3 regions of the Rhizobium sp. SG2393 genome follow, and region 1 is predicted to be linked to each of the others. Evidence: riboswitches for the same ligand, from Rfam matches in the RefSeq annotation. Region 1 holds a riboswitch; each other region holds the start of a gene.
What was found. A riboswitch is a leader RNA that binds a small molecule or an ion and turns the genes downstream of it on or off. The one in region 1 is predicted to bind thiamine pyrophosphate.
Positions count from the first base shown of each region.

Region 2: linked by a shared signal. The riboswitch ahead of ACED18_RS07550 (ABC transporter permease) and the one ahead of ACED18_RS13745 (TRAP transporter large permease) in region 1 are both predicted to bind thiamine pyrophosphate.
Region 3: linked by a shared signal. The riboswitch ahead of thiB (thiamine ABC transporter substrate binding subunit) and the one ahead of ACED18_RS13745 (TRAP transporter large permease) in region 1 are both predicted to bind thiamine pyrophosphate.

Region 1 is NZ_JBHGAP010000006.1:8,857-13,825, forward strand. It holds gene ACED18_RS13735 (ABC transporter substrate-binding protein) at 1-863, opposite strand, end outside; gene ACED18_RS13740 (helix-turn-helix domain-containing protein) at 1,010-1,927, shown strand; TPP riboswitch at 1,994-2,136, shown strand; gene ACED18_RS13745 (TRAP transporter large permease) at 2,228-4,048, shown strand; gene ACED18_RS13750 (TRAP transporter substrate-binding protein) at 4,061-4,969, shown strand, end outside.
Region 2 is NZ_JBHGAP010000001.1:1,597,365-1,602,333, forward strand. It holds gene thiD (bifunctional hydroxymethylpyrimidine kinase/phosphomethylpyrimidine kinase) at 1-93, opposite strand, end outside; gene thiE (thiamine phosphate synthase) at 90-815, opposite strand; gene ACED18_RS07540 (hydroxyethylthiazole kinase) at 802-1,563, opposite strand; gene ACED18_RS07545 (ABC transporter substrate-binding protein) at 1,560-2,522, opposite strand; gene ACED18_RS07550 (ABC transporter permease) at 2,519-3,298, opposite strand; TPP riboswitch at 3,457-3,559, opposite strand; gene ACED18_RS07555 (heavy metal translocating P-type ATPase) at 3,846-4,969, shown strand, end outside.
Region 3 is NZ_JBHGAP010000007.1:32,799-37,767, reverse strand. It holds gene thiP (thiamine/thiamine pyrophosphate ABC transporter permease) at 1-1,328, opposite strand, end outside; gene thiB (thiamine ABC transporter substrate binding subunit) at 1,336-2,352, opposite strand; TPP riboswitch at 2,398-2,519, opposite strand; gene ACED18_RS14820 (thiamine diphosphokinase) at 2,636-3,295, shown strand; gene ACED18_RS14815 (ABC-F family ATP-binding cassette domain-containing protein) at 3,299-4,969, shown strand, end outside.

The DNA of each region.
Region 1 (4,969 bases):
GGGGTGATTTCCGGGAACTGCAGGAAGCCGATCTGCTCGTCCTTCAGACCGCCGCTCTTCATGGTCGCGACCGCGAAGTTGCCCATGAGATACATGGCGGCCTTGCCCTGCACCATCTGCGGAATGGCGTCCTGCCAGTCGATGGCGGCGTGGTTGTCGATGAAGTAGCCGGGCTTCACCAACTCGGCCCACTTTTCAAACACCGCCTTCACGCGCGGATCGGTATAGGGCACCTTGCCGGAGGTCAGCTCCATGTGGAACTCGTAGCCGTTGACGCGCAGGTCGAGATAGTCGAACCAGCCGCCCGTCGGCCACAGCGCCTTGGTGCCGATGGTGATGGGCGTGATGCCGGCGTCCTTCAGCGTCTTGCAGGCGGCGAGGAACTCGGCCCAGGTCTTCGGCGGCTGAATGCCCTTCTCCGCGAAAATGTCCTTCCGGTAGTAGATGCCCCACTGGTAATAGGTGTAGGGCACGCCCCACTTCTTGCCATCGATGGTCATGGAGGGCGCTGCCGACTTCAGCTGGTCGTCGAGGCCGTTCTTGGTCCAGACATCCGTGACATCCTCGAAAAGGCCGGCCTTGACGAAGGGTTCCATGCGGTTGCCCGCATACCAGGCCGCGACGTCAGGCGCATCGGCCGTCAGGAAGTTGCGGATGGCGGACTTGTAGCCCTCGTGGTCGAAGTTGTTCCACTTCACCGTGATATCCGGATGAGCCTTCTGGAAGTCTGCGATCAGCTCTTCCATGGCCTTCTTCGGCACGGGGTCGGAATGGTCCGAATTGATGGTGATCTCGCCGGCAAAGGCGGTCGACGACAGCATGAAAACGGCTGCAAGGGCGCCGAAGCGCTTGAAAACGGTCATATTTTCCTCCCGATGACCCTGATAGTCCGCACCTTCCGCCGGGCCGAATGCTTCTCCCTTGGCCTGCGGAAAGGCTTGACTTGATCCTCGCCCGCGATGCCGTACAATTCTACCGCTGTTTCAGCAATTTTTTCCGGGATCCTAAGATGAGCTCCATCCACGTGATCGAACAGGCCGACGAATCCATCCCGGTTCACCCGGATCTCGACCCGCGCCATCCGCTGGTGGTGTTCGGCGATCACCGTTTCTGCGCAGGCGCCAGCATGACCGTGCAGCGCATGCCCGGCCCGCACATGCACAGCCAGATCGAGCTGAACTTCCTGCTGGAGGGGCGCATGACCTACTGGTTCGACGGCCGCGAGCTGACGCTGAGCGAGGGCCGGCTCTGCCTGTTCTGGGGCATGATCCCGCATCAGGTGATCGACCGGGCCGAGGGAACGCGCTTCATCTGCCTTTATGTGCCGATGTCGGTCTTTCTCGGCATGGCGCAGCTTAGCCGGTTCCGCGATGCGGTGTTTCGCGGCGCCATGGTGGAGGCGCTGACGATCCGCCCGCACGACCGCGATATCTTCTCGCAATGGCGCGAGGAGCTGCTGGCCGCCGACAGCGACCTGACGGAGATCGTGCGCAACGAACTGACGGCCCGGGTGCTGCGCATCGAGCGGGAGGGCTGGCGGGACCTGCGCGAGGACGGCGCGGCGATCGCCTCGCTCTCGGCCCATGACGGCGAGCGGATCGAGCATGTCGAGACCATGCTGCGCTTCGTCGCCGAGCATGCGCTGGAGGATATTTCGGCAAGCCATGTGGGGGCTGCCGCGGGCCTGCACCCCAACTATGCCATGACGCTCTTTCGCCGCTCGGTCGGCCATACCATCAACCAGGCGATCGTGCGCCACCGGCTGGATACGGCGCAATCGCTGCTGATCTCCTCCGATCTTTCGGTGACGGAGGTGGCCTACGAATCCGGCTTCCGCTCCGTCTCCCGCTTCTACGAGGCCTTTGCCGACCGCTTCCGCGACCGCCCGCAGGCCTTTCGCAAGCGCATGCGGGCCAAGGCGGCCTGAACGGAGCGCCCCGGCGCCTGTGCGGGACACCGCTTGACGAAGCCCGGCCGCTCGGCCAAAGTCACGGCCAATCACCAGGGGCGTCCCGACAAGGGGCTGAGATACTGCTGGCCACCGGATGCGACCGAAAGGTCCGATTCAGGCAGCGCAGGAACCCGATGAACCTGATCCAGCTCATACTGGCGGAGGGACGGTGCGGATGCCTGGCGCGGCCTGTGATGGCCGGTTCACCCCACGGCAATCCTGTTGTCCCTCATGCCATGGCCGGATCGTCGCAAGGAGAGGTCCGGCGTGTCGGCCATCGGAATTTCGGCGGAAGAGGGCGGCCAGGGCGCGGCGGCCGCCGCGCGGCTTTTGACCCGGCTGCAAGGGGCGCTGTCTGCGCTTGCGGCAGTCCTCCTTGCCGTGCTGCTTGCGCTTGTCGTCGGCAATGCGGCGCTGCGCTATCTCCTGCACCGGTCCCTGGCCGGCGCGGAGGATCTGGCGATCTGGCTGCAACTGGCGATGATCGCGCTTGCCGCGCCGCTGGCGCTCGCCGGCCCGCTCGCCATGCGGCTCGATGGGCTGACGGCCCGCCTTCCCGGCCTTCTGCAGGCGCCGGCGGCCGTCCTCGCCGATGCCGTGACCGTCATGGCCGCGCTCGTGCTGGCCTGCGGCGGCGGAGAGGTGGCCGTCCGCGTCGGCGGCATCTCGCCAACGCTCGGCCTGTCGGAGGGCTTGCGCTTCGGCCTGATGGCCGGGGGCGGGGCACTGCTCCTCGTTGTCCTCGTCCTGTCGCGGCTGTCGCAGGGCAGGGGGCCCGCGCTCCTCGGCGGGCTCGCGCTCGGGGCCGGCCTCTATGTGGCCGTCCCCCTCATGGCGATCGACAGCGGCTTTCCGCCGAGCCTCTTCCTCGCGCTCGCCGCCGCCTTCGGGATTGCCTGCGGCGCACCCCTGCCGCATGCCTTCCTCGCCGCCGCCCACGGGGCCATCGCCTTCGGCGGCACGCTGCCGGAGGCCGCGATCGTCTCGACGACGGTGACGGGCCTGTCGAAATTCCTGCTGCTCGCCATTCCCTTCTTCCTGCTGGCCGGGGGGCTTCTGACGGCGTCCGGCGCGGCGGGCCGGCTGGTGCGGCTGGCCGCAAGCCTCGTCGGCCACCGCCGCGCCGGACTTGCCCAGACGACGCTTCTGACCAGCGTCCTGTTTTCCGGCGCCTCCGGTTCCTCGGTCGCCAACGCCGCCTTCGGGGCCGCGACCTTCCAGCCGGAGCTGGTCCGCCACGGCCATGGACCGGCCGAGGCCGGCGCGCTGATCGCCGCGACCTCCGTGCTCGACAATGTCATCCCGCCCTCCATCGCCTTCCTCATCCTTGCCGCCGCCACCAATCTTTCCGTCGGTGCGCTGCTGACCGGGGGCTTTGCGGCCGGCGGCGTCATGGCGCTGTGCCTGGCGGTCGCGATCCATCTGGCCGCGGGCAGGGGAGGCCACGCCCTGCCGCGGGCGTCGGTCGGCGAACGCCGCGCGGCCTTGCGCGCCGCCCTGCCGGCGCTTGGCCTCGGCGTCATCGTCGTCGCGGGCATCCGCTTCGGCATCGTGACGACGACGGAAGCGGCCGGGCTTGCCGCGCTCTACACGCTGATGCTGGCGGCGGGGCAGGGGCTCGGCCTGCGCGCCATCGCCGGTGTCTTCCGCCAGTCGGCGGGCGAGGCGGCGGCCGTGAGCCTGCTGATCGGCACGGCCGCGCCCTTTGCCTTCCAGCTCGCGGTGGACGACGTGGCAGGGCTGGTGACCGGTCTCGTCACGGCGCTCGGCGGAACGGCCGCCGCCGTGCTGCTGCTCGCCAATCTCGTGCTGCTTGCCGCCGGCCTCGTGCTGGACATCGGCGCGGCGATCCTGCTCTTCGGACCCATTCTGCTGCCGGCCGCCATAGCCGCGGGCATCGATCCCGTCGCCTTCGGCGTCGTCCTCGTCGTCAACCTGATGATCCACGGGCTGACGCCGCCGCTCGGCATCCTCGTCTACGTCGTCAGCGGCGTCACGGGCGTGCCGGCGGGGGCGATCTTCCGCGCCGTCCTCCCCTATCTCGCCGCCCTCATGGTGGCGCTTGCCCTCATTTCCTGTGCCGCCCTTCTTATCTGAAAGGACTGACCCATGCCCCCGATCACCCGCCGCACCGCCCTCAGCCTCACGGCGCTCGCACTCGCCAGCCCCGCCCTCATCGGCCGCGCCGAAGCAAGGGCCAGGACGATCACGGTGGCCTCCCTCTTCGGAGACGACAAGCCGGAGACGAAGATCTGGCAGGCGATCGCCGCCACCCTCGAGGCGAGGCTTCCCGGCCGCTTCACAGTCAACATCGTCAAGGGCGGCGCGCTTGGCGGCGAGAAGGAGGTGGCAGAAGGTGTGCGGCTCGGCTCCATCCAGGGCAGTCTCGCCACTGTGTCTGCGCTGTCCGGCTGGGTGCCGGAAGCCCAGATCCTCGACCTGCCCTTCCTCTTCCGCGATGCCGACCATGTGCAGGCGACGGTGACGGGGCCGGTCGGGGCCGAGCTGAAGGAAAGGTTTTCCGCCCAGCAGTTCATCACGCCCGCCTTCATCAACTACGGCGCCCGCAACCTGCTGACGAAAACGCCGGTGACCCGGCCCGAACAGCTCGCAGGGCTAAAGATCCGCGTCATCCAAAGCCCGCTGCACACGCGGCTCTGGAGCGCCTTCGGCACGACGCCGGTCGGCATCCCCATCACCGAAACCTACAATGCGCTGTCGAACGGTGTCGCCGACGCCATGGACCTCACCAAATCCGCCTATGCCGGCTTCAAGCTCTATGAAGTCGTGCCCTGCATGACCGAAACCCGCCACATCTGGGCCTCCGGCGTCGTCTATTTCGGCGCGGGCTTCTGGAACGGGCTGACGCCGGAAGAGCAGCAGCTTCTCGCCGAGGCCTCGCAAGCCGGCGCGGCCACCTTCAACCGGCTGATCGCCGAGGACGAGGCCCGCGCGATGGAAACGGCCCGCGCCCATGGCGGGCGACTTCTCCAGCCGGAAGCACTCGACGACTGGCGC
Region 2 (4,969 bases), on a different contig from region 1:
GACGCCGAGCGCCGAGAACGTCTTCAGATCCGCCTGGATACCGGCACCGCCGCCGGAATCGGATCCTGCAATGGTCAGTGCAATCGCCGTCATGCCATCACCCCTCCCCGGGCCGTATCCACCGCCAGCCGCAGCGCGCGGGCGGCACCCGCCACGTCCGCCGCCCCGAAAATCGCCGAGATCGCCGCCACGCCATCGGCCCCCGCCGCCACCAGCGGCGGCACACGCTCCGGCGTGATGCCGGCAATGGCTCCGACAGGCAGGCGCGGTCGGGCAGAGCGGATCAGGGCACGCATCCCGGCAAAGCCGTCGAGCCCCACCGGCGGATCGGGATTGCGCTTCGATAGCGTCTCGAACACGCCGCCGATGCAGGCGTAGTCGATCGGCGCGATCCCGGCCGCCTGCGCCTCTACCGGCCGCTTCACCGTCATGCCGATGATGGCTCCTGGACCGAGCAGACGCCGCGCGGTCTCGATCTCCATGTCATCAGCCCCGAGATGCACGCCGTCGGCACCGGCCGCGAGCGCCACATCCACCCGGTCGTTGATGACAAGCGGCACGCCGGAGCCAGCAATGGCCCGCAAGATGATGCAAGCATTGTCCACCATCCGGCGCGTCGAACCCGTCTTGTCGCGATATTGCAGGATGGTCGTGCCGCCGCGCACCGCGGCCACCGCAAGGGCGGCAAGCTTTTCGGCCCCGTCTTCGTCTGCGTCCTTGATCAGCGACGCATCCAGAATGGCGTTCAGCCGGTAGTCGATGGGTCGTCCGGAAAGGCCGGAGGCGCCGGTCTGCGCCCCGTCACGCTCTGTCATCATGGATCCTCGCATGGGTCAGGAGATCGTCCGGCGACAGCGTCGCCAGCACATCGAGAAAGGCGATGCCGAAGCTCGCCGGCCCGCGCGCGCCGGGCGCGGCACGTTCGGCCGCCACTCCGGTCGTCGCAAGCGCTGCCGCGGCGGCCAGTTGTGCGTCCGGCTCGACCGCGAGAAAGGCGGCGATCACCGCACCGGCGAGACACCCCGTGCCCGTCACACCCGCCATCAGCGGATGGCCGTTCTCGACCCTCAGCGAGCGCGTGGCCGAAAGGAGCCGGTCCACTGGCCCGGTGGTGATCACTACCGCCGGGCCACCCTCCAGCCCTGCCCTCAGCCCGAGCGCCATCATCTCGGCCGCATTGCCACGGACGGCAGCGGGCCCAAGCATCGAGAGCTCCCGCGCAAAGGCGAGGCGGGCCGGCGAATAGTCGCAATGGACGGGATCGACAATCCACGGCTTTCCCGCCGCGACCGCAACGGACGCCGCCACGCCGATGGCCGCGCGCCGGGCCGCATCCAGCGTGCCGAGATTGACCGTCAGACTATCGGCCCGACGCACGAAGACGGCGACCTCCTCTTCCGACGATGTCATGGACGGGATGCCGCCGACCGCCGTCACGCCATCGGCGACGAATTTCTGTACCACGGTGTTCATGAGGCAATGCACGCGCGGCCGGCGCGTGCGGACCCTCTCCAGAAGCCTTGCCGCGACATCGGCATCGACGGGGGCGAGCGCGACGGTCACTTCGTCACCTCCACGGCGATATCCGCGACCGGCGGCGCCACGTCGATCAACCCGCTCTCGGCCATGAAGGCGCCGAAGCGGGCGTAGCGCGCCGTATCGAGCGCGGCTGGCCGCTTGGCAAACCGCGGCAGCGTATCGGTGAAGGCTTGCCGGTTAAGCCGGTCATCGAGGTCGGGATAGGCCTTGATGAACGTGGAAAGAGCCTCATCCGGATGGTTGGTCAGCTCGATGGTTGCCTTTTCCACAGCTGCCAGAAAGCGCGGCAGGCGCGGATCGGCCAACTTTGCCTTGTCGACGACATAGATCAGTTCGTCATAGGCGGGAACGCCGTGCTCCTCGGGATAGAAGGCGCGGCCCTTGTGGCCCTCGATATCCATCTGTGTCAGCTCGAAATTGCGAAAGCCGCCGATCGTCGCATCCACATTGCCGGCAATCAGCGAGGGGCTGAGGGAGAAGTTGACGTTGACGAGCGTCACGTCGTTCGCCGTCAGCCCTTGCGAACCCAGCATGCGCGACAGGAGCGCCGTCTCGAAGCCTGCGACGGAATAGCCGACCGTCTTGCCCTTGAGATCGGCAAGCGTCTTGATCGGCCCTTGAGCCAGCACCGTCAGCGTGTTCAGCGGCGTTTCCACCAGCGTGCCGATCCTGACGAGCGGAAGGCCGGCGGCGTGGTCGAGATAGAGGTTCGGCTGGTAATGGATGCCGATATCCGCCTCGCCCGCCGCCACCAGACGCGGCACCGACGACGGATCGGCCGGCGGCACCAGCGTCACGTCGAGATTCTCATCGGCGAAATAGCCCTTCTCCCTGGCGATCACCAGCGGCGCATGGTCGGGATTGACGAACCATTCGAGCATCACCGTCAGCTTCTCGGCGGCATGCGTGTCCGGTGCGGCGGCCAGCGTGGCGAGGAGAGCAAGGATGGCCGCCGGGAAAGAAGTCGTGAAAAAGCGTGTCATGCAGGGTCCAGTCTCCGGATCGGATGAAGGTCGAGGGTGTTGTCGCGCGCCCAGGGCGTGAGCCCGGCCGTCAGCCGATCCACGACAAGGCGTAGACCGACGCTCATGGCGGCAACGAGAATGAGGGCGGCAAAGAGTGTTGCCGTCTGCATGCGGGCATTGGCCTGCACCATCAGGAAGCCGAGGCCGGAGGAGGCCCCGACCCATTCGCCGACGACGGCGGCAAGCGGCGCGAGCGGCGCAGCGATGCGCAGCCCCGAGATCAGGGCCGGCAGCGCCAGCGGCACGCGCAGGCTGAGAAGCACCTGCAGCCGCGAGGCGGGTGTGAGCGCCGCCGCATCGATCAGCACCGGATCGGTGCGGCGAAGCCCATCGGCGAACGTCGAGGCAACGGGAAAGAAGATGACGAGCGTCGCCATGGCGATCTTCGAGGCAAGGCCGAAGCCGAACCAGATGACCAGCAGCGGCGCCAGCGCAAAGACAGGCACGGCCTGCACCACCATCAGCACGGGCCAGGCAAAGCGCCCGACCGCCGGCAGCGCCGCAAAGAGAAAGGCCGTTCCCGCCCCAAGCAGGCTGCCGGCCGCAAATCCCGCAAGCGCTTCCAGCCCCGTCGCACCTGCATGCAACGCAAGAGAGCCGCCCAGGCGAAAGAAGACGCCGAGCACATCGACAGGCGCCGGCAGCAGATAGGCGGGAGGACTGGCGAGCGACACCACGGCCTGCCACAGGGCAAGCATCAGCGTCAGCCCGCCGAAAGCATCGGCGGGGCGCACGGCTCAGGCACCCGCGCGGGAATGCTCGAAATCATGAAGCCGCTCCGGCATGCGGCAAGCGCCCGGCGGTTCCGTCAGTCCAGACATATAAGCCATTGTCGATCTCCCTGTCGTGCCACGGAGATCCAGGTGAAGCGGGGAATGGGAGATGAGCAGCAGCAGCCGCTTTTTTCCGTTCCTACGCCGGTATGACCCGGATCAGGTTCAAGGGTCCGGCTCACCGCCATCTCAGCATCGTTCGATGCCCCCCTCGGAATGCGCCCACCATCATGAGATTTGTCGCGGCTGTCAACTCTTTGCGTCAACAGGGCTTGACCTTCCCATGATGGGAACCCTTATCCATGGGAACGAAACCGCACAGACACCGCTTTGACCCCGTGCGGTCGCAAGCATGCAGGACCCGTCACGGCGATGGCCGAAGACGGGCAAGGAGACGACGATGGATATGGCGACGAGACCTGGCGGCCACGCAACAGGACAGACGATCCACCCTGTCGTCGGTGGACGCCCCGGCCACGCGCTCGCGGCCGATATCCCCGTCGAGGGCATGCACTGCGCCTCCTGCGCCGGCCGCGTCGAAAAGGCGATCCGTGCCGTGCCGGGCGTCGCCCAGGCGAGCGTCAATATCGCCACCCACCGTGCCACGGTCGAGTTTGCCGATCGCGCCGCCCTGCCGCAGGCGATGCCGGCCGTGATCGCTGCGATCGACGGCACCGGTTTTCGCCCTGTTCTGGAGGAGCGACGCTTCGCCGTCACCGGCCTGCACTGCGCCTCCTGCGTCGGCCGCACGGAAGCGGCCCTGCTTGCCGTACCGGGCGTGGCCTCCGCAAGCGTCAACCTTGCCGCCGGCACTGCTGCCGTTTCCACCACACCGACCACATTGCAATCCGACCTTGATGCGGCCGTGGCCGCTGCCGGCTTCGGCACGCTGGCACTTCAGGCGGAGCCCGGCAGGCCTGCCCTCGATCTCGACGCCCTGCGCCGCGCGGAGACGGATGCGCTCGGCCGCAGCATGTGGCTTGCGGCCATCTTGACGCTGCCGCTCTTCATCGTGGAAATGGGCGGCCACCTCTTTCCCGCCTTCCACCATGTCATCGTCAGTGCGCTCGGCGTCGAGCCCTTGCGCATCGCCGAATTCCTGCTCGCTACACTGGTGCTTGCCATCCCCGGACGCGAGATCCTGCGCCAGGGCATCACGAGCCTGATGCGCCGCGCGCCGGAGATGAACGCGCTGGTCGTGCTGGGCGCCGGCTCCGCCTGGCTCTATTCAACGGTCGCGACCTTCCTGCCGGGCCTGTTGCCGGATGGGCGCGCCGACATCTATTTCGAAGCCGCCGCCGTCATCGTCACGCTCATTCTCGCCGGACGCTTCCTGGAAGGCCGCGCCCGCGGCCGGGCGGGAGATGCCATCCGCAAGCTGGCGGGCCTTGCCCCGAAGACCGCCCGCCTTCGGCGTGACGGTGCCGAGGTCGATGTCGCGGTGGAAACCGTCCGCCCCGGCGACATCGTCCTCATCCGTCCCGGCGAGCGGATACCGGTCGATGGCATCGTGCGTGAGGGCCGCTCGCACGTGGACGAAGCCATGGTGACCGGCGAGCCCATGCCGGCGGAAAAGACGCCCGGCAGCCCGGTCGTCGCCGGCACCATCAATGGCAATGGCGCCTTCGCTTT
Region 3 (4,969 bases), on a different contig from region 1:
CGTGCGGTGCGTGCCTGATAGGCGGCAAGCGCCGGCTCCAGCACGCGGCAGACGAAGGGCAGCGCCATCAGCGCATTGACGACGATGACGACCGGCCCCGCAAACTGCTGAACGTCGCCAAAGCCACGCAGCAGAAGAAACCAGCCCGCCCCCAGAACGACCGGCGGCACCAGCAACGCCACCGACGGCGCATCCCGGAGCACGCCGGCCAGCACGGCCAGCGGCACTGGGGCCCGCCGCCCCGCCGCAATCGCCTGCCGCGCCCGCAGCATCGGCACCGCGATCGCCAGCGACAGCAGCGCCGCCGAGGCCGCAATCAAGAGGCTGGTGACCAGCGCCTGATGCACCAGCGGATCCCGCACGAGCCGGCCGAGATCGGATGCAAGGCCGGAGGCAACGACCGCCAACAGCGGCGCCGCCACGAACCCGACCGCCAGCGCGATCACCACCCCGTCGCCGGCCTTCGATGCGGCCGTCCTCCCGTCGAAGCGCCGCACCCGTCCGCCGGCGGTCGCGCCGCTCTCCGCGATCGGGCCGATCAGCCGCAGCGCCGCCAGAACCATGAGCGTGAACAGGATCTGCAGCGCCGACATCAGCATCGCCCGGCGCGGATCGAAATCGAAGCGCAGCGCCTGATAGATCGCCACCTCCAGCGTGGATGCCCCCGGCCCGCCGCCGAGCGTCAGCACCAGTGTGAAACTCGTGGCGCAAAGGATGAAGATCAGCCCCGCCGCCCCCGGCAGCACGCTGCGGATCGCCGGCCACTCCACGAAACGGAAGAGGCTTGCGGGCCCCATGCCGAGATTGGCGGCCAGACGCCAGCTTTCCGCCGGCAGGCGCTCCAGTTCGGCGAGCATCAGCCGTGTCGCGAGCGGCAGGTTGAAGAAAACATGGGCGATCAGGATGCCCGTCAGGCCATAGATGCTGAAGGGCTGCGCCAGCCCCAGCAAACCGAGGCCGGCATTGACGAGACCCTGCCGCCCCCAGATTTCGAGAATGCCGAGGGCCGCCACCAGCGCCGGCAGCCCGAGCGGCAGCGCCATCAGCCGCACGATCCAGATCCGCCCCGGAAAGGCGCCGCGCCGCGCAAGCGCGCGTGCGACGGGGATGGCGAGCAGCACGGACAGGATCGTGGAAAGGCTTGCCTGCACCAGCGTGAAGCGGGCGACGCCAAGCACATAGGCATCGAAGCCTTGACCATCCGCCCCGCTCGACGGCGGGGCGGCCTGCCACAAAGCGATGGCCGCCGCTGAGACGAAGGCAAGGAGCACGGCCAGTCCCGCCGCGCCCCCGCCGATGATGCGCCGTCGATCCGCCGGTGCGAACACGTCAGCCTCAGTTCACGCTCATCGCGGCCAACCACTCGTCGATCCACGCCTTGCGGTTGGCGGCAACCTCTTCCGGCGACATCAGGAAGGTCTTTTCCGGCCGGACCAGCTTGCCGAAGGCCTCCGGCAGCGGTTCGCTGGTCTTGCCGACCGGCATCATCCAGTTGGTGGTGGGAATGATGGTCTGGAATTCCGGCCCAGTCATGAAGGACAGGAACTGACGGGCAAGGGCCGGATCATGCGCGGCCTTCGTCACGCCCGCCACCTCGATCTGGATATAATGCCCCTCGGAGAAGGAAGCGGCCTGGTAGCGCTCCGTGTTCTCGGCCACCATGTGATAGGCCGGCGAGGTCGTGTAGGAAAACACCATCGGCGCCTCGCCCTTGGTGAAGAGCCCGTAGGCCTCCGACCAGCCGGGCGTCACCGTTAGCACACGCCCCTTGAGCTTGGCCCAGGCCTCGCCCGCCTTGTCGCCATAGACCGACTTCATCCAGAGAACGAGGCCGAGCCCCGGCGTAGAGGTGCGGGGATCCTCGATCACGATCTTCTGCGACGGATCCCCCTCGACCAGCTCTTTCAGGCTCTTCGGCGGCGTCTTCAGCGTCTCGGTGTCATAAACGACGGCGAAGTGGCCATAGTCATAGGGTACGAAGACATCGTCCTTGAAATCGCCGGGCACGGTGACGGCCGACGTATCGGTCTCATGCGGCGCGAACAGGCCGGTAGCCTTGGCCTCGGCAACGAGGTTGGTGTCGAGCCCGAGCACCACGTCGGCCTTGCCAGCAGCACCTTCGAGCTTGAGGCGCGTCAGAAGCTCCACGCCATCGGCCACCGCGACATAGTTCACCTTGCAGGCGCAGGTCTTTTCGAAGGCCTCCGCCACCTTGGCGCCCGGCCCCCACTCGCTGGTGAAGCTCTCATAGGTGTAGACCGTCAGCACCCTGTCTTCGGCAACGGCCGGCGAAAGACCGGCGGCCAGCGCCGCGACAAGGCTTGCAAAACCACAGGACAGAATCGATTTCATGCGCATCCGCGCCTCCTCTTGATCGTATTGAACGGGAATAGGGCGCTGGATGTGCCGTCTAATCCCTCCGCCGGTGCTAACCGGATCAGGTTCTTCGGGTTGGCGTTCTCAGCCTCTCAGCCGTCCTTCTCGATGATGAGAAGGTTTCGGCACCCCGTTAGAGCGCCGAGACGGTACTTGGCCGGCGAACGGCTTTCAAGGGAAATATGACAGGCATGGCCCTGTCGATTTCTTGGCAGGAAGGCGTTCAGTTTTGCCGGCGACTGCGTTAAGGGCTTCTCCCATGGATCATCTGGACCAAACGGCTTTCGCCATCCTCATGGGCGGTACGCTGACGCCGACCGGGCGCCTGACCGCCATGGTCGCCGGCCGCAGGACGATCGCGGCCGACGGCGGCATGCGTCACGCCGCCGCCCTCGGCCTGACGCCCGAACTGTGGGTCGGCGATTTCGACTCCACGCCCGCCGATCTGCTGGCCGCCTTTCCGGATGTGCCGCGCATGCCCTATCCGGCCGCCAAGAACGAGACGGATGGCGAGATCGCCATTGCCGAAGCGCTGTCGCGCGGCGCCCGCTCCATCGTCATGCCCGGCGCGCTCGGCGGCGAGCGCAGCGACCACGCCTTCATGCACCTGCTCTTGGCCGTCCGCCTCGCCGAGCAGGGCCTCGACATCACCATGACCTCCGGCGAGGAAGAGGCCTATCCGATCCTCACGGGCCGGACCTCGATCGATCTGCCGGAGGGTGCGCTGTTCTCCATCCTCGGACTGACCGCGCTCGACGGCCTCTCCATTGCCGGCGCGCGCTACCCGCTGGACGATTTCCACCTGCCCTTCGGCTCGTCGCGCACCATTTCCAACGTCGCCGAAGGCACGGTGACGATCACCCTTCATGCCGGCCGGGCCGTTCTGCTCGCCCGCCCGCAAGACTTTTCCGGAGCCTGATCCGTGGCACCTCCCATTCTGAAACTCGACGACATTTTCCTGAGCTTCGGCGGCGCGCCGCTTCTGGCCGGCGCCGGCCTGCAGGTGGAGCCCGGCGACCGCATCTGCCTCGTCGGCCGCAACGGCTCGGGCAAGTCCACCCTGATGAAGATCGCCGCCGGCATGGTCGAGGCGCAATCGGGCGAAGTCTTCCGCCACCCGGCCTCCACCATCCGCTACCTGCATCAGGCGCCTGATTTCGACGGTTTCGAGACGGTGGCAGCCTATGCCGAGTCCGGCCTCGGGCCGGGCGACGATCCCTACCAGGTCACCTATCTGCTCGAGCATCTCGGCCTCACCGGCCAGGAAAATCCGGCCGACCTCTCCGGCGGTGAAGCCCGCCGCGCGGCCCTTGCCCGCGTCATGGCGCCGGAACCGGATATCCTGCTGCTCGACGAGCCGACCAACCATCTCGACCTGCCGACCATCGAATGGCTGGAAGGCGAACTGGTGAAGAGCCGCTCCGCCCTCGTCGTCATTTCCCACGACCGCCGCTTCCTCGAAAAAGTCTCCACCGCCACCGTCTGGCTCGACCGCGGCACAGCCCGCCGGCTCGACCGCGGCTTTGCCCATTTCGAAGCCTGGCGCGACGAGGTGCTGGAGGCCGAGGAACTCGAACAACACAAGCTCGGCAAGGCCATCGAGCGCGAGGAACATTGGCTGCGCTACGGCGTCACCGCACGACGCAAGCGCAACATGCGCCGTCTCGGCGAACTTCAGGACATGCGCGGGCGCTACCGCGGCCACAAGGGCCCGCAGGGCAGCGTGCAGGCCACCGTCTCCGACGCGCAGGAATCCGGCAAGCTGGTGATCGAGGCGGAAAAGATCACCAAGACCTATGGCGATCGCCCCATCGTGCAGCCCTTCTCCATGCGCGTGCATCGCGGCGACCGCATCGGCCTCGTCGGCCCGAACGGCGCGGGCAAGACGACGCTTCTGAAGATGCTGACGGGACAGCTGGAGCCGGACACCGGCACGATCAAGCTCGGCACCAATCTGGAGATCGCCACCCTCGACCAGCGCCGCGAAAACCTCGATCTGGACGACTCGCTCGCCAACTACCTCACCGACGGGCGCGGCGAGAACCTGATCGTCAACGGCGTGCAGCGCCACGTGACCGGCTACATGAAGGAATTCCTCTTCCAGCCGGAGCAGGCCCGCACACCGATCCGCAGCCTGTCGGGCGGCGAGCGCGCCCGCCTGATGCTCGCCCGCATCCTGGCCCGGCCGACCAACCTCCTGATCCTCGACGAGCCCACCAACGACCTCGATATCGAGACTCTGGACCTGCTGCAGGAAATCGTCGCAGGCTTTGCCGGCACCGTCATCCTCGTCTCGCACGACCGCGACTTCCTCGACCGCACCGTGACCTCGACCATCGCACCGGCCCAGCCGGACGCGCCGGATGGCCGCTGGATCGAATATGCCGGCGGCTATTCCGACATGCTCGCCCAGCGCAAGGGCGCGGAGGAAGAGCGCCGCCGCGAGCAGAAGGCCGAAAAGGCGAAGGCCGCGGACACAGCACCGGCGCCGGAAGCCAGCAAGGCCAAGGGCAAGCTCTCCTTCAAGCAGAAGTTCGCGCTGGAAAACCTGCCGGGCCAGATGGAAAAGGCGCAGGCCGAAATGGCAAAGCGC